DNA from 3 places in the Exiguobacterium abrahamii genome. Region 2 is predicted to be linked to each of the others. Evidence: riboswitches for the same ligand, from Rfam matches in the RefSeq annotation. Region 2 holds a riboswitch; each other region holds the start of a gene.

Region 1 (5,985 bases), on a different contig from region 2:
GTGACGACGGAAACAATACGATGATGTTCATGTATGTCGCGGATAAAAAGCGTGATTTCTCAAAAGGAACACTTTACGCGGCGAAGTTCAAACAAACACGCGCGACGGAAGGCGGAGCTGGTGATCTCGAATGGATCAAGCTTGGTCATGCTTCCGATAAAGAAGTCAAACGCTTGATTGATAAAGGGACGAAGTTCAGCGATATCTTCGAGACAGCCGATGCGCCAACACCTGGCTTTAAAGCAGTCAAAACAGCTGCTAGCAAAAAAGTCGAATACTTGAAGCTCAAGCCTGGTAAGGAAAAAGAAGCAGCTTTCCTTGAATCACGCCGTTATGGTGCGTTGCTTGGCGCAACATCAGAATTCAACAAGATGGAAGGCATCACGGTCAACGAGCAAGACAAAAAAGCCTACATCGCCTTGTCTTATGTGTCAGGCAGTACCGAAAAACAAGAAGGTGCTGTCCAAGACGACATCCAGCTTGAAAAACGCGAATCAGGTGCGACATTCGAAATCGATCTTGGTCGTGCAAAAGGCATCGACAGCCGTTACGTACCAACGAATATGCAAGCACTCGTCATTGGTGAAGATTTGAAGAAGCCGGATGCTTACGGCAACACAGCGAATCCGGATCTCGTCGCGAATCCAGATAACCTCGCTTATTCCGCGACATCTGATACGCTCTTTATCGGTGAAGATAGCTCCTTGCACACGAATAACTTCGTTTGGGCCTACAACCTGAAGACGAAAAAACTATCACGTATCCTTTCAGTTCCAGTCGGAGCGGAAGCAACTGGTCTCCGTTCACTCGATCATGTTGGTGGGTATAGCTATCTCTTGAGCAACTACCAGCACCCAGGTGAGTCATTGACTGACAAACAAATCACCGCGGTCGATCCAAAAGCGCTCGAACAAGCGATGAAAGACGGCATCGGGATTCAAAAAACAGGTGGTGTCGGTTACCTCTCTGGTTTACCGAGCGGTCATAAATCGTATACGCATCGATAAGATACTAAAAACGGATTCCCAAGCGCGGGAATCCGTTTTTTCATGCGTTGTTCTTCTTTTGTTTCGCCGCTTCTTCTTCCACACGTTGCAACAGACCGTGAACGATTTTCTCATTCTCCCGCTCGCCTCCAAGCGACAACAGACTCTTTCCAACAAAGTTCGCTCCCTCATTTTTTCCCGTATAGATCAACAGACAGCGATCATGATCGATCGGTTTGAGCGTAAAGGTCATCTCGATCTTGAATATTTTAGCCAATGTGAATCCAATCGTATTTTGCTTGAAGTCCGGCTCGTTCGTATAGGCTAAATCGGTCACGATATAGGTTTCGAGTCGATTGCCCTGCATGTACGTTTGGCGATAGGTCGAACCAACGACACCCGGTTTTCGTTCAATCACCTCGTGCTGGACGACATTTGGAATCAAACGTTGCAGTCGCGTGTGATCAAACAAGTGCCATGCTTCTTCAATCGGAATATCGAGCTGTCGTTCTTCTCTCCACGTAATCATACACCTGCCCCCTTTTTCTATAGAAATACCCTGTCATCCGGTCTTGTAACGTCCGGTGACAGGGCGGGAGCAGATTCTTATTTTACTGTGCTTGTTTCAAGGGCTGCACCGAGGAACTTCGCTAGTTCAAGCATACCGTAGCGTCCTGCAGCTGCCTCGGCATCCGAATTATAGTTCGTATTCGTATTGACGTCATACGTATAGATCGTACCTGACGCATCCTTAATGAACTCGATGCCTGCGACCGCGATCTGGTTCGCTTGGAGGAATGCTTCATACTTTTGGATGATCGGGTCATCGAAGCCTTCAACGATTTGGAACTTCATCGGTGTTTGCGGTGCTTCTTCACCGACTGGGCAGAACAAGTCGTCGATCACGCATGCATCCGCTGGGCAAAGCTCAAAACCTTCTGATGTATCGACTCGAACCGCGTAGACGAACTTTCCACCTACGAACTCACAACGTGTGATGTACGGTTCTGGTGCTTGAATATACTCTTGAATCAACGTGATGCCATCGACTGGTTCGTCGAATGTCGGACCGTCGAGATAAGCTTCAAGTGCTTCAATCGAGTGGAACAGCTGGACGCCGAGACCTTTTCCGGCACGGTTGTGTTTCGTGATGAATGACGAAACGCCGATTTCTTTTGCTGCTTGTACGATTTGATCGCGTCCGACGGCAGCCGTCGTCTTCGGTACACGAATCCCAGCCTTCCGCAACGCCGTGTATTGATTGACTTTGCTGACTTCAAGACGAAGCGCACGTGTTCCGTTAAAGACGGTCCGGTCATGCTCTTCTAACCAAGCGAGAACCCCTTCCGTCAACTCCGGCGCGTAACGATGCCCCCGCGTATGCGAAGAGGCACTCATCCGGCTGTAAAAGACGCCTTCTGGCGGCAGTTCATCCAGCGGAACGATTCCTTCATTCAAGTGCCACTGTTCATATGGTAATTCGAGTTCTTCGAGACGTTTGATGAGATGGTCCGTCCATTCTTGATTTTCGTGGAGAATATGAATTTTTGTCATGATTGTTGACCTACCTTTCGTTTCGCTTCGACCAGTGGCATTACGTCACGGGCAAAGCGTTCCATTTCTTCGAGTTGTGGTGAGAATTGTAATAAAAGTAACGTGACACCAACGGCTTCGAACGCTAGAATCCGTTCAGCGATTTGTTCTGGTGTTCCGATCAAGTTCGGTCGTAGACCACGGTTCGAGACGGAATAATCGTTCCGCTCGACCTGTTGCTCCAGTTGCGATTTACTGATGAAATCCTGATAACCGGCATAACCGGCGCTGTCTTCCTTGACGTCTGTAATGCGTTGCCACTCAAGAAGCGCTTCTTCTTCCGTATCTCGACAAATGATGTAGGCCGCAAGACCGAAGCTCTCGAGCGGCGTTTGTCCCGTCGCTTCCCGGCGTACTTTCATATCGCTGATTTTATGAGCTACTTCTTCGACCGTGCCCCCATGCATGACATAAGCATCACAGTGTTCGACGATCGTTCGTTTTCCAGCTTCACTCTCTCCACCAGCGTAGAGCTTGATGCCTGGACGCTGGACCGGCTTCGGATGGAGTTCTGCTTGCTCGATCGTGTAGTGATGACCGGAGAAGCTATACGGTGACGCATCTGCCCATAGTCCCTTCATGACCGTGACGAACTCTTCCGTCCGAGCATAGCGTTCATCGTGTGCTGTGAAGATACCGTTGTATTGTTTGGCTTCCTCTGCCCACCACGCCGAAACGACGTTGAGTGTAAAGCGTCCACCACTCAACTGATCGATGTTTGCCGCCATCTTCGCCGTCGTCGCTGGATTATGAAACCCGGGACGAACCGCTGTCATGATCTCTAAGCGTTCTGTCGTTGCAGCAATCGCTGCTGCCGTCGTCCATGCTTCAAGACTCGGTTCCTTGATGCCTTTGATATCATTCAAATTCAATTCCGCAATCAACGTCGTCGAGAAGCCGATCCGCTCTGCTGTTTGTGCGACTTGTTTTGCATAATCGAAGGTCGGTGGCATCTGTTCATTCTCGACGTTACGTAACCATCCCCCAAAAATCGGTAACCAAAAACCATACTCCACTCCATCATCCCCCTTATCATAAAAAACGCTCTTTTCGAAGTTCGAAAAGAGCGACGGTATCTTATCCTGTCCGCTCTTATCTTCGGAAGGTATCCCTTCCTGGAAGTAGCACCTTCCGCCACGGCGGGGTTGCTGAAGTGTCTTCGGGCCAGTCCCTCGACTTCTCTAGATAAGATGTGTTGCATTCATCGTACAGAATTCACTGAACTAAAGCAACCATTAAACCGTCTTTTCCAATCGGAATTATTTCGCGCATAAAAAATCCCGACGTCGTGTCGGGATTCCGGATTAATATGGTGCGACGAAATCTGATGTTGGCTCTGGTGCTTGTTCACCACGAACACGATCATAGAATTTTGCCATTGTAACGCTGAAGTATGGTCCAACCCATAAGACAGCAAGACCAAGTGTAACAATCACAAGTAATGCCCAACCAATGAATGATAGGAAGAGTAAGAATGCTTCCATCTTATGACCATCCATGAGTTGGCGTGAACGCGTGATGGCCTCGAGGATACCGATCGATGGTTCATCTCGAAGGATGTAGAACGTCAACAGGTAAGAGAACGACTTGATGATCCCTGGGATGATCAAGAGTAGTGTCCATAGGAATAAGAAGACCGCTTGCACAATCGAGACGCCGATGACTTTGCCGAAGATTTTATACGGCTCGAACAAATCAGCTACTTTGACTTCTTCATTGCGTGCGAACGACATCGCGACCCACGTCCAACCCGCTGCGATTGGGATCAATAAAATCGAAAGAATGATACTGACCGCACTCATCGCATTTAGGTCTTCGTTAGGATCAGGTCCGATGAACGTCGGAACGCTCTGGATGATAGAAAACAGTACGAACATGAGGATGGCAAACCCCCAACGACCGCTGAGCGACTCCTTCGCTGCTTTTTTTAATTGAGATGACATGAGTAAGGTCCTCCTTGAAAAATAAGTTCTTACCTTACTTTACGGTCGAATTCTTCTAATGTTTCACTGCTTTTTCAATAATTTTCCCTCTTGTTTCTTTTTAAGCCAAGCGCTCTCAAGTTGCCGCTCACACGCCGTGTATAACGAACGTCGACCATCGAGGCGTTCCATCGCGAATGGAATACCATGCTTTTTCGCCTGAGCGATGACATGCGCACTCGCTGCATGAGAGACACGGCTCGTCACGACGACGATCGCGTCCGTCTTTTTGGCGAGACAGGCAATCTTTTTCGCGGACTGTGCGTCCCCTGCCAGATGAATCAATTCGATTCCCGTCGGCGCAAAGAACTCGCGATAGACAGCGGTCTGTTGTTCGTTTCCGACAATGACGAGACGCATTCCTGTGAAGCGCGTGAAATCAAGCGGTGTCTTATCAACGAAATCCATCAATTGTCCGGGTACAGCTGTCGTCACGATCGGTTCAATCGTTCGCTCTTTTTGCATACGGACGCGACGCTGCGCTTTTTTAGCTTTCGGCACCGGTTGCCGTTTCATTTTTCGTGCATACCGATTTGACTTTTTTGTTGTCACAGGCGTCTTCACTACCTGTTGCTCCACCTCTGATCGGCGGTTGGATGATGTATTGACGACCGGCTCTTCATACGTGAACGGATGCTTCCAAGCAATCGTCAGTGTATCCTTCCGTCCCCGCCACATGACGAGATCGACGAGCTGCCCTGCTTCCAGTCGGAAATAACGCATGTCTTCGACCGGTACGACATAATAAAATGGCTTTCCTGACTCATCTTGCAGTGGACCATCCACCGTTCTCTCAATGATGCCATGTGCCTTGACGATTGCTTGTTCAAACACTAGACGCTCTGGATTCTCTCTCATCCGATCCGTCGAAACGACAGCTTCGATGCGGCAAATCGTTTTATGATCATCCTCCCGTTCCATTCGAACACGTACTTCCATGCCGTGCTCGAGATTCCAATCGCGGACGTCTCGTTCTGAAATATGACTGCCGGACCACTCTAATAAAGTACCGCCTTTTAATCCCCGCTGAAACGTATAGGCATAACGTTGCTTGCGTACTGGCTCGACCGGTACTTGTGGTGGCATGACGATGGTCTGCTCTAGCTCTACTACTTCGTCGACGACCGGTGTTTCTTGAACGTCACGTGGTGCATAATACGCTGACATCTTTACCCATTCATCGATTCCGTTTACTTCGTCGAGCCAGAGTTGCCAATCTTCGTACCGCTCCACGACCGCTAATTTCATCTGTACCAATTCAGTTGCTCGTTCCAACACCTGTTGCATCATCCGTAACCACTTCCTTTGCGTTTTTTTCACTATAGCAACGAAAAAACGCGGAAGTAGTCCAAAAAAATAACCAGGTTATTTTTTTGTTTAGGTACGTTGCTGAATTTCCACAGCCGGATCCTGACGCTTATATT
Region 2 (5,985 bases):
CCGTCTGTCGTGACGAAGATTCGAACAGCAACGACTTTACGATCGTCTTGAAGCGTAAAGTAGTGGCGTGTGTTAACAGGAACGGAAATCAAATCACCAGGATTGAGTTCGATGTTATAGTAGCCGACTTCTTCGTCTTTAATCGCGAAGACGCCATGACCGCTGACGATGAAACGAACTTCATCATCCGTATGGTGATGTTCTTTCTGGAAGTTGACGAGCAACTCATCCAGGTTCGGTGTCGTATCCGAAAGTGAGATGATATCAGCTGTCTGATACCCACGACGTTCTGATACGTCTTTGATTTCTGGAGCGAACGTATCGAGAATCGTTTGTTTGTCTGCATCCGTCAGTGTGAAGTTCTCAACGAGAGGCGCTGGAAGTTTCGAAACGTCCCACTGTTCGTAAAGAACGCCGCGTGACGCAAGGAAGTCAGCGACTTCCGTTTGATCCGTATACCGTGTGTTTGTTTCTTGGAATAAGACTGTTGCCATGAGATGATTCCTCCTTTTAATGAATGGATTGACGGCATGATTGCAACGTCAACGTGTAATTGAATAAAAACTCGAAGGCTTCGAGGTGTTTCTTTGCTTCAAAGGCGGTCGGTGCCCAGACAGTGATCCCGTGATTGCGGATCAGGACGGCACCACTGTCTGCTGTGACATGCGGTGCAAAAGCAGCGGCAAGCGTCGGGATGTCCGCATGATTCGGAATGATCGGTACCGTGACCGTCGCATCCTCTTCCCAGTGTCCGAGTGCCTTGATGATTTCTTGACCGGAAAAGGTGATACTGCCTTGATCGCCATAGAGTTCCGAAATCACATTGTTCGCAATCGTATGGACATGCAGGGAACAACCGGCGTCCGTTCGATTGAACACTTCGACATGGAGCAATGTCTCAGCGGAAGGACGCCCGGATTGCTCACCGATCAATTGACCGGTCGCATCGACATGAACGAAGTCGTCAGGAGTCGTCTGCCGTTTATCTTTTCCGCTTGCCGTCACAAGGAATTCAACCGGGACACCGGATGTCCGGATGGCGAGATTGCCACTCGTACCAGGGAACCAATCACGCGCCGCAAGCTCTTGTTTGATGGCACGTAATTCTTCATAGCGTCGCATGAATGTCATGTTGTCACCTCCGCTCGTGTTAAATCATGAACGATATCGTGGAACGTCTCAAACGGTGTATAGGCGATATCGTTCTCTTCACACAACGTGATCAGATAATCACGGGCATAGACACGATCCGCTTGTTTTGCGAGTTCGAAGTCCGTCACCGAGTCGCCGATGACGATGATGACGTCACCGTCTTTACGTAGTGTCCGGGCAACGGACGTTTTACAACAGCCGCACCCGTTCGTACAATGGGCATCGCAGGCGTTTGGCCAATCGATATGGACGAATGGACCACTGAAATCAGCGACGTTACAGTAAATCTGTTCTTGGTCGAGGAAGGGCGCTAAGATCGGTTCGACGAAAAAGTCCATTCCACCGCTGACGATCGAGAAATCGATGTCTTGACGACGACTGTACTGAAGCAACTCCGAAAATCCGTCGCGAATGACGGCGCGCTCCAGTAAAAAGTCAAGATAGGACGCTTTCCCATCAGATGGCAGAAGTGCGAACATTTGTCCGACACCACTTTGAATCGATAACGTCCGGTCGAGTACGCCGCGTTTTAACGGTTCGAAGTCACGCGCTGGCGCAAATGCCTGCATGAGTGCGATGATGTTATCCTGTGTCGTCACCGTCCCGTCGAAGTCACAAAGAATCCGTACGGTCATGACTTGATCCCCCAAGCGTCGAGGGCAATTCGTAATTCTTCATGACGCGATGCTGCCGTCGATAGGGATTCATTTGCGAGTGCCGCATCGAGTGCCTGACGGAAAGCAATGACGCCAGCCGCAGCACCTTGCGGATGACCATGTACGCCGCCACCGGCGTTGATGACGGAATCGATCCCGAAGTCCCGTACGAGTTGAGCGACGAGTCCAGGATGAATACCGGCTGAAGGAACCGGGAAGATTGATTTTGTCTGCCCGAGACGGGTCGCTTCGACCGCGATGCCACGAGCGACATCCTTTGGCAAAGCGACATTGCCGTAAGGAGACGGGAATAGCGTCAAGTCTGCTCCAGCAGCACGCGGTAATGTGCCGAGTAAGACAGGGGCTGCGACTCCGTGATTCGGGCTAGCGATCAACGCACCGCTATATGCCGGATGATTGAAGATCGGAACGTTGATTTCCGGATCACTTGCCAGTTCGCGTAAGACGTCGAGTCCGTATGTGAAGGTATTCAGCAAGAAAGCAGTCGCTCCAGCATCAATCAATCGCTTGGCTTGATCCTTGAGCGTAAAGACGGGACCGCTGAGTGTGATCGCATATAACGCACGTTTACCGGTCCGTTGGAAGTGAGCATCGATGACCTCACGTCCGATCCGTGCCCGGTCAATCGTCGGTGTCAACGGATTGTCGTATAGGATCTCATCGTCCTTGACGAGATCAATCCCACCAGCGAGTTGTCCTTCGAGTTGATCACGAAGGAACGATAAATCGCGTCCGATGACTCCTTTGAAGATGCTCATTAATAATGGGCGATCTTCGACACCGATCAAGGAACGGACCCCTTCGATCCCGAACTTCGCACCTGGAAAGTCCGACGTAAATGTATCGGGTAGTAGCAATTCTGTTAATTTGATTTCACCGTCGAGTGAGAGTTTCCCGAAGACGGTCGTCAGAATCGCAGAAAAGTCGCGCGATACGTTATGTTCCGGGTAACGAATCGTGATATATCCTTTGCCATCGCGCTCTTCGGTATGTACGACTTCCCCTTTGAACGAGGCGAGTTGTTGTTGTTCGAGATGATTCAGTTCCGTCCAAGAACCGACTGTCAGACCAAGCGCGAGTTGTTCAGCGCGCTGCTCGAGTCGATCACGGACAGTCAATTGATAAGTAGCAGTGATATAAGCCATGTCTTTCCTCCTTCAACAAAAAAATGGTCTCTCGTCAGCGACAAGAGACCATGAATGATTCGAACGTGGACTCTTATCTGTCAGCTTAGTAGCTGCAAGAATTAGCACCGTGCCAAAAGGTCGGTTGCTGCGACATCGTAGGGCTTGTCCCTCCGTCTGCTCTTGATAAGAATTGGATGAAATTGTGAAATCTAATTGCAATTTTTACATGAGAATCGTGACTTGTCAAACTATTTTTAGAAAATTTATTTTTTTGAAAATACTCTTTCTATAGATGACTTAAAAATGATGTCCGTTTCTGCTTGATTTCGATTTGACAGCGAGGAAGTCGATTGCGTAAGATTCAAATCAATATCACACACGACAACTACATACGACTCTTATCGCGAGTTGGCAGAGGGAATTGGCCCGATGACGCCGCAGCAACCGACCACTAGGCACGGTGCTACATCCAACAGACGTTTCGTCTGAGAGATAAGAGGACGCAGTGACTTTCCTGCGCCTCTTTTCGATGACGAAAAGAGGCGCTTTTTCGTGTATCACATAGGGGGAAACTGAGATGACATACAAAGCATTCACAGAACAGGACGCGATTGATCGTGTTCGGACATTAGGACTGATCGGCGACGGAGCCGTCGAAGCAGAAGAGATTGGCGACGGCAACCTCAACCTCGTTTTTCGAATTCGAGAGGGTGAACATCGCTTGATTTTAAAACAAGCATTACCATATGCGAAGGTCGTCGGGGAGAGCTGGCCGTTATCGCTCGAACGGGCGTGGATCGAGCAATCCGCACTCCGTGAATTCGCACGGCATGCGGTACCGTTCGTGCCACGTGTTTTTCATGCTAGTCATGAAGAGGCGTATACGGTCATGGAAGATCTTTCACATCTGACGATCGTTCGAAGCGGTTTACTCGCAGGTGAACAGTATCCGTTGCTTGCGGAACATATCGGTTCTTATCTCGCTCGGACGTTATTCCATACATCGGACTTTGCGCTTGGTCCGGTTGAAAAGAAACGTGTCGCCCGAACGTACTACAATCCAGACTTGTGCGACATCACGGAAAAATTAATCTTCACGGATCCGTTTCATGACGCGGAGACGAACGAGATTGAATCCGGACTCGAAGAAGAGGTGGCACGTCTATGGGCAGACGATGAGTTGAAACGCGAAGTCGCAAAACTCGAAGCGCTCTTCATCACGAAAGGAGATGCATTGCTGCACGGCGATCTACATACAGGCAGCATCTTCGCCTCGGCGACGGAAACGAAAGTCATCGATCCAGAATTCGCCTTTTATGGTCCATTCGGATTCGATGTCGGACAGTTCATTGCGCATCTATTCTTCGCAGCATATCCGGATTACCCTACACGACGTGACGCCCGAATCAAGGACATTGATACGTTCTGGCTGACGTTCGCTTCAACGTTCCGTGCATTATGGGAACGGGAAGCCGTCGAACCGTTCCAGGCATCAGGACTCGTCGATGATGTACTGAGCACGATCTTGCAGGATGCCCTTGGCTTTGCCGGTTGCGAATTGATTCGGCGGACGATCGGTCTTGCACCGGTCGCTGATTTAGAATCGATCGATTCAACGACGGAACGCTTAGAGCGAAAACGTCACGTGCTCCGTCTAGGATCGGCGTTAATCAAACGCCGTACAGAATGCCGAACATTCGATGATTTACGAAACTTTGACGTAACGGAGGAACTCAGCCGATGACTACATTCGTTCAAAGTATTCGTTACGAAGACCGTGTCTTGACGATTCTCGATCAGACACGTCTACCGCAAGAAGAGCACTATGAAGTCATTGCTGATCTCGCGCAAGCGGTTGAGGCGATCAAACAACTACGTGTCCGGGGCGCACCTGCGATCAGCTTATTCGGTGGATTCGTGCTCGTTCAAGAAGCGTACCGCTTTGAAGCGGCGCTTCCGGTCTACAAGCAAGCCTTGCTTGAGACATCAGCGACGTTACTTGCGACACGACCGACGGCCGTCAACTTGCGAAATGTCCTCAATCAATTGAATCCAATCATTCAAGACGGGACGTCGGTAGAAGAGATTCGCGAACGGTTGGAAAAACGGACGGTCGCCTTATACGACCAGGATGCGCAGACGTCACGTCAAATCGGGATTCATGCACTGGAATTATTCCAATCAGGCGACCGGATCCTAACAATTTGTAATGCTGGATCGATTGCGACCGCTGCTTATGGAACAGCACTTGCGCCGTTCTACATCGCAAAAGAACGCGGCATTGAATTATCCGTTTTTGCGAGTGAGACGCGACCGTTACTGCAGGGAGCACGATTGACGACATGGGAGCTGCAACGTGCCGGCATCGATGTCACGTTAATTACGGACAACATGGTCGCCCATACGCTGAAAGAAAAACAGATCGATGCAATCATCGTCGGTGCCGACCGCATTACACGAAACGGAGATACCGCGAATAAGATTGGGACGTTCCAATTGGCATTGCTCGCGCAAGCTTTTGGTATTCCGTTTTACGTCGCAGCACCACTCTCGACGTTCGACTTCTCGCTCGTTTCCGGAGACGCGATCGAAATCGAAGAACGTGATCCGCAAGAAGTGATGACTGTCCAAGGTATTGCGACAGCACCGGAAGGCATCGCCGTCTTCAACCCGGCGTTTGATGTCACACCACACACCTTCATCACAGGCATCATCACCGAACTTGGTGTCATCACGCAACCGAATGAAGAAACGATTGAACAATTAACAGGGCTTCAACCCCTCGGATAAGGAGATATGTCATGAAAAAACTAGCTTACGCCGTCCTAGCACCGGCACTGTTACTAGCGGCTTGTGCGAATGGAGAAGCCACGACGACGAAGGTCGTCAAGGATGTACCAAAAGGGGTTCAATCAGACGTCAAGATCGCCGTCATCCGCAACCTGGCATCGGATGATCATACGAAACAATTCCTTGATGGCGCACGAAGTGAAGGCGAAGCGCTCGGCTTTAAAGTCAGCACGTTCATT
Region 3 (5,985 bases), on a different contig from region 2:
GTATGAATTTCCTGGTGGAAAGGTTGAACCAGGGGAAACGGCAGAAGAAGCCGCACGTCGCGAAGTGATGGAAGAGACGGGTGGGGAAATCGATTCTCTCTCATATGTCGGACAGTATCGGGTTGCTGGAAAAGGTGATACGATCATCAAAAACATCTATTTTGCGCAAATCGGGTCATTGTCGTCTCATCTTGCCGTGGATGAAACAGATGGTGCTTTTCTATTCGAGGAACTCCCTGATCGTCTCGATACGAATCGACAATACAGCTTTATGATGAAGGACCGTGTCCTTCCGGAGACACTCCGTGTACTTAGCGAACGCCGATTGGTTTGAACTTCCGCGGCAAGGTCCGTTTCGGACGTTTCGGATGTTTTATACCACAGCGGACGGAGAACGGGTCGGTGCCTATATCGTACTCCCGCAAGTCGCGAACGGTCAGGGAATTCTCTACTTGCGTGGTGGAACGCGTTCGATCGGAATGGTCCGACCGACACGACTGCTCGCGTTCGCACAGGCAGGCTTTTTTGTCATGGCACCTTTCTATCGAGGGAATCTAGGCGGTACGGGAAAAGAAGACTTCGGTCATCACGATATCGAAGACGCCTGCAGTGCCTTTGACTGGTTGCAGCAACGTGTCTCGCATGTGCACGCATTTGGATTTTCACGTGGTGGACAGATGGCATTGCTCCTTGCGCATCACCGTCCAGTCGCCCGAACGGTGTCCTGGGCAGGGGTGACGGAGTTGACGTGGACGTATGAAGAGCAGAAGACGATGCAAAAGATGCTGCGGCGATACACGGGAGGTACACCAGACACGGTTCCTGATGAATACGCGGTTCGCTCGCCGCTCCATGTCGAACCTCAAGGTGAAGTATTATTGATTCACGGTGCATACGACGAGAACGTTCGTTTACGACACGCGACGGCTTATGCCGCGCGTCATTCCGAAAAAACGATGCTTCAGACTTATGCCTATGCCCATCAATTTCCGATTCATGACAAGTTGCGTGTGACACGGAATGTGTTGAATTGGTTTGAGACTGGTATCTATAATCGATGATGCAACCGGTACGATGAATGTCGTATCGGTTTTTTTGTCATCTGAAGAATTGAACTTACATACATAATGGGAAAAAAAGAATATTGATTCGTTGTAAAAAACAATAAACTTCCTGAAAAATAAATTTTGATATAATTAGAACCATATGAGTAATGTAGAGGGGGATGGAGGACGATGGATATCTTACTAGCACGTCAACCCATCGTTGACCGAATCGGAGCAGTTGATGCATTCGAGTTACTGTATCGTTCCGTCAAACAAATGAACGTATTCGACGGTGATCTAGCGACGATGGATGTATTAACGAATACACTCGTTCATATGGGTGTAGAGCATGTCGCTGAAGGTAAAAAACTTTTCGTCAACTTTACAGCGGATCTCTTAAAAAGTGATCTGATTCACTATTTAGATCCAAAACGGTTCGTTATCGAAATTTTAGAAACTGTTGATATCGATACAGAGATGTTATCTGTGTTGCACAGTTGGAAAGAAGCAGGTTTTACACTAGCACTCGATGATTTTGTGACCGATTTACTTCGTCAACATGGAACAGAATTATTTGCACTAATTGATTTAATTAAAATCGACATCGAAGCGATTCCCATTCGCGAGCAAAGTGCGATCCTGCATATCGTCCGTCGTAATTATCCCCATATCAAGATGCTTGCCGAACGAGTCGAGACACATGAAGATCACACACGTTGTCTTGAAATGGGATATGACTGGTTCCAAGGCTATTTTTATGCTAAGCCGATGTTGATGAAGGGAAAAGCTGTCCCTCCTCAATTGCCGGTATTGCTGAAGATGCTAAAATGGCTCGATACGGATGAGAAATACGATGAAGTCATTGATGAGATTGAAGCAAATCCGTATATCAGCATTCAAGTACTGCAACTGATCAATTCTCCAGGAATGGGATTACGAAATACAGTCAGCTCTGTTCGTCAAGCCATCTCACTACTTGGCTTCTCACAACTCAAAAGCTGGATTTCGTTAATCGTCTTGCGTGAGATGAAGCTTGCTAGTCCTTACGAATGGTCAAATGAGTTACTCCGGTCTTCTTTACATTGTGCTAAGCTCTGCGAGTTGTTCGCAACGGAAACACGGACGCTGCAACCAGAGAGTGCCTATATGATTGGCTTATTATCGCATATCGATGCGTTATTATCCGTTGATATCGACGACATCATCGGTCAATTACCAATCGAAGATTCTTTGAAGGTTGTCCTACAAGGAAAAGATCATCCATTCCGTGATTGTTTAGTGCTTGCGATCAGTGCAGATCGCGGTGATTTTGATCAGTTCGAACTGCTCAGTCAACGTTTAGGTGTCTCACTTCCACGAGCCTATGCGCTACTAGCAGAAAGTCAAGAATGGCTTAAACAAAAAGAAACACATCTTCAAGAAAGAACGGATTCTATCCTATAAAATAAAAAAAGAGCCCGAGGGCTCTTTTTTTATAGGCGTGGACCAGCTGACTTGATTGCATCCGTCGCACTTTCGAAGCGAAGGAAATTGTGTTGGAATTTCTCAGCAAGCGAACGCGCTTGTGTGTCGTATTCGTCCGGATTTGACCAGACGCGTACCGGGTTGAGTAACTCGCTTGGAACACCTGGAACTTCAAGTGGCATGTGAAGTCCGAAAATCGGGTGTTCTTCTGTTGGAATCGTTGCAAGTGTACCGTTGACGGCAGCGTTGACCATCGTCCGTGTATAGGATAGCTTCATGCGGCTACCTGTTCCGTAAGCACCGCCTGTCCAACCTGTGTTGACGAGATAAACAGTGACACCGTGACGATCAATCAATTCGCCGAGCATCGTCGCATATTTTTCAGGCATCAGTGGAAGGAACGGTGAACCAAAGCATGTCGAGAACGTTGCTTCCGGTTCCGTGACACCGCGTTCTGTTCCAGCGAGTTTTGATGTATATCCTGATAGGAAGTGATACATCGCTTGTTCTTTCGTCAATTTACTGATCGGAGGCAAGACACCGTACGCATCAGCCGTCAAGAAGACGATCGTCTTCGGATGACCAGCACGTGACGGAACAGCGATGTTATCGATCGCTGTAATCGGATAAGCAGCACGCGTATTTTCCGTCAACGATGTGTCATCGTAATCAGGATGACGGGCTTCGTCGAGCACGACGTTTTCAAGGACGGTTCCGAAACGGATTGCGTCAAAGATTTGCGGTTCTTTTTCACGCGATAGATTGACCGTCTTCGCATAACATCCCCCTTCGATGTTGAAGACACCGTCGTGCGACCAACCATGTTCATCGTCACCGATCAATTGGCGACTATCATCTGCTGACAGGGTGGTCTTACCAGTACCGGATAGACCGAAGAACAAGGCGACGTCGCCTTCGTGTCCGACGTTTGCCGAGCAGTGCATCGAAAGGACATTTTCTTGTGGCAAGAGATAGTTCATGACGGAAAAGATCGATTTTTTGATTTCTCCCGCGTATTCCGTTCCACCGATTAAGACGATCCGGTGTTCGAACGACATCGCGATGAACGTCTCGGAGTTCGTTCCGTCAACGGCAGGATCTGCTTTGAAATGTGGCGCATAGACGACCGTGAACGGTTCGAAGGCAGCCACTTCAGGATACTCGCGTAAAAAGAGTTGTTTGGCAAACAGGTTATGCCAAGCGTATTGTGTGAGCACACGGACCGGAAGGGTGAAGTGCGTATCTGCTCCAGCAGCAGCTTCTGTGTAGTAGAGCTGATCGGCTTCGTTCATGTAACGAAGAACCTTTTGCAACAATTGTTCAAATTTGTCTCCATCCATTGGTTGGTTGACATGACCCCAATCAATGTGAGACTCGCAGGAAGAATCACGGACGATGAACTTATCTTTTGGTGAACGACCTGTAAATTTCCCCGTTTCTACAGATAATGCGCCGTTCTCAGCAAGGACACCTTCTTCGTTTCGAATCGCATGTTCGACAAGTTCAGCAACAGATAGTTGTTTGAACACATGCTCTTTCTTGAGTAGTTCTTCGATATTCAGGACCGTCATCGGCATCCTGACCCCACCTTTCCCCTACGTTGGTTTTGGCTCACTGCATTTAGTATGACACATTTATTATATATGACATACTAAAGAGAGAGCAATCATTTTCTGGTGCTGATTTCTATTTATCTGGAAACGCTTTCAGCATTAACAGTTTAACATCTCTTTCAAAAAGTTTCGACTAGAATTTGAAACCTTGCTTGACAGAGTAGGTACAACTTTATATCATGTAATTCGTAACGGATACTCTTATTCTGAGCAGGTGGAGGGAACAAGGCCCGAAGAAACCCGGCAACCGTCCTACATTAATTCACATATTAATGAGGGAAAAGGTGCTCTCCTGAAGCGAAGTAAACACTTCGAACGATAAGAGGGTAAAGGAAGAACGCACAACCTTTCCCTGACCATTTTTTGGACTTGGAAAGGTTTTTTTCATTTTACCGTCCCACTCAACTAGGGGAAATGAGTACACCGTCAAATTCTTTTTTGGGAGGGTCATACATGACAAACCTTAATCGCCGACTATTCACGTCGGAGTCAGTCACTGAAGGTCATCCAGATAAAATCTGTGACCAAATTTCGGATTCAATTCTTGATGCGATCCTCGCAGCGGATCCAAACGCGCGTGTTGCGGCAGAAACTTCTGTTACAACAGGTCTCGTTCTCGTTGCAGGTGAGATCACGACATCAACTTACGTCGACATTCCAAAAGTCGTTCGTGAGACAATTCGTGAAATCGGCTACACACGCGCGAAATACGGTTTCGACGCAGATACGTGTGCTGTATTGACATCAATCGATGAGCAATCAGCAGACATCGCTCTTGGTGTCGACCAAGCGCTTGAAGCACGTGAAGGTAGCATGTCTGATGCAGAAATCGATGCAATCGGTGCAGGAGACCAAGGTCTCATGTTCGGTTACGCAACGAAAGAAACACCAGAACTCATGCCACTTCCAATCTCGCTCTCGCACCGTCTCGCACGCCGTTTGGCAGAAGTGCGTAAAAACGGTCAACTCGACTACCTTCGTCCGGACGGAAAAACACAAGTCACGGTCGAATACAACGAGAACAACGAGCCGGTTCGTGTCGATACGATTGTCATCTCGACACAACACGCAGAAGAAGTCACGCTTGAGCAAATCCAAGCTGACTTGAAAGAACACGTCATCACACCGGTCATTCCGGCTGAATACATCGACGCAGCAACGAAATTCTTCATCAACCCAACTGGTCGTTTCGTCATCGGCGGACCACAAGGAGATGCTGGATTAACTGGTCGTAAGATTATCGTTGATACGTATGGTGGATACGCACGCCACGGCGGTGGAGCATTCTCAGGTAAAGATCCAACAAAAGTCGATCGTTCAGCTGCATACGCAGCACGTTACGTCGCGAAGAACCTCGTTGCTGCAGGTCTTGCAGACAAAGCAGAAGTTCAACTCGCGTACGCAATCGGTGTCGCGCACCCAGTATCAATCGCGGTTGACACATTCGGTACAGGAAAACTTCCTGAAGCGCAACTCGTCGAATTGGTTGCTGAAAACTTCGATCTTCGTCCGGCTGGAATCATCAACATGCTTGATCTCCGTCGTCCGATCTATCGTCAAACAGCTGCATACGGTCACTTCGGTCGTACAGATGTTGAGCTTCCATGGGAGCAAACAGATAAAGCAGCAGTTCTTGAAGAGCAGGCAAAACGTTTCGCATAATCAAAAAGTCCGAGAACCCTTCGTGGGTTTTCGGACTTTTTTGTTTACGGGGAACTTTGCAGGAAACGAATGTTTTTTCTAGAAGAGGGTAAAAGTACATGAGTCGATTCGTATGAATACAAAGGGGGGTTCCGATTATGGAAATACGCGAAGCTATTCCAGCTGATGCAGGACGTATTCATGACATTGCTGTTACATCT

The links. A riboswitch is a leader RNA that binds a small molecule or an ion and turns the genes downstream of it on or off. The one in region 2 is predicted to bind S-adenosylmethionine.
Region 1: it holds a riboswitch for S-adenosylmethionine, as region 2 does, so the genes downstream of both, ITJ88_RS14030 (LLM class flavin-dependent oxidoreductase) here and ITJ88_RS11320 (2,3-diketo-5-methylthiopentyl-1-phosphate enolase) in region 2, are expected to answer to the same signal.
Region 3: it holds a riboswitch for S-adenosylmethionine, as region 2 does, so the genes downstream of both, metK (methionine adenosyltransferase) here and ITJ88_RS11320 (2,3-diketo-5-methylthiopentyl-1-phosphate enolase) in region 2, are expected to answer to the same signal.

The regions. Positions count from the first base shown of each region.
Region 1 covers NZ_JADOYC010000005.1:162,070-168,054, forward strand. Annotated here, with positions in the region: gene ITJ88_RS14015 (PhoX family protein) at 1-1,007, shown strand, start outside; gene ITJ88_RS14020 (SRPBCC family protein) at 1,048-1,515, opposite strand; gene ITJ88_RS14025 (ATP-grasp domain-containing protein) at 1,593-2,540, opposite strand; gene ITJ88_RS14030 (LLM class flavin-dependent oxidoreductase) at 2,537-3,595, opposite strand; SAM riboswitch class I at 3,669-3,771, opposite strand; gene ITJ88_RS14035 (DUF975 family protein) at 3,884-4,522, opposite strand; gene ITJ88_RS14040 (DUF2325 domain-containing protein) at 4,586-5,848, opposite strand; gene ITJ88_RS14045 (DUF817 domain-containing protein) at 5,939-5,985, opposite strand, start outside.
Region 2 covers NZ_JADOYC010000003.1:14,441-20,425, reverse strand. Annotated here, with positions in the region: gene ITJ88_RS11335 (1,2-dihydroxy-3-keto-5-methylthiopentene dioxygenase) at 1-494, opposite strand, end outside; gene ITJ88_RS11330 (methylthioribulose 1-phosphate dehydratase) at 511-1,131, opposite strand; gene ITJ88_RS11325 (2-hydroxy-3-keto-5-methylthiopentenyl-1-phosphate phosphatase) at 1,128-1,787, opposite strand; gene ITJ88_RS11320 (2,3-diketo-5-methylthiopentyl-1-phosphate enolase) at 1,784-2,974, opposite strand; SAM riboswitch class I at 3,045-3,146, opposite strand; SAM riboswitch class I at 3,352-3,455, shown strand; gene mtnK (S-methyl-5-thioribose kinase) at 3,534-4,700, shown strand; gene mtnA (S-methyl-5-thioribose-1-phosphate isomerase) at 4,697-5,746, shown strand; gene ITJ88_RS11305 (sugar ABC transporter substrate-binding protein) at 5,758-5,985, shown strand, end outside.
Region 3 covers NZ_JADOYC010000001.1:507,762-513,746, forward strand. Annotated here, with positions in the region: gene ytkD (RNA deprotection pyrophosphohydrolase) at 1-334, shown strand, start outside; gene ITJ88_RS02530 (alpha/beta hydrolase family protein) at 306-1,061, shown strand; gene ITJ88_RS02535 (EAL and HDOD domain-containing protein) at 1,236-2,489, shown strand; gene pckA (phosphoenolpyruvate carboxykinase (ATP)) at 2,519-4,087, opposite strand; SAM riboswitch class I at 4,322-4,448, shown strand; gene metK (methionine adenosyltransferase) at 4,577-5,785, shown strand; gene ITJ88_RS02550 (GNAT family N-acetyltransferase) at 5,923-5,985, shown strand, end outside.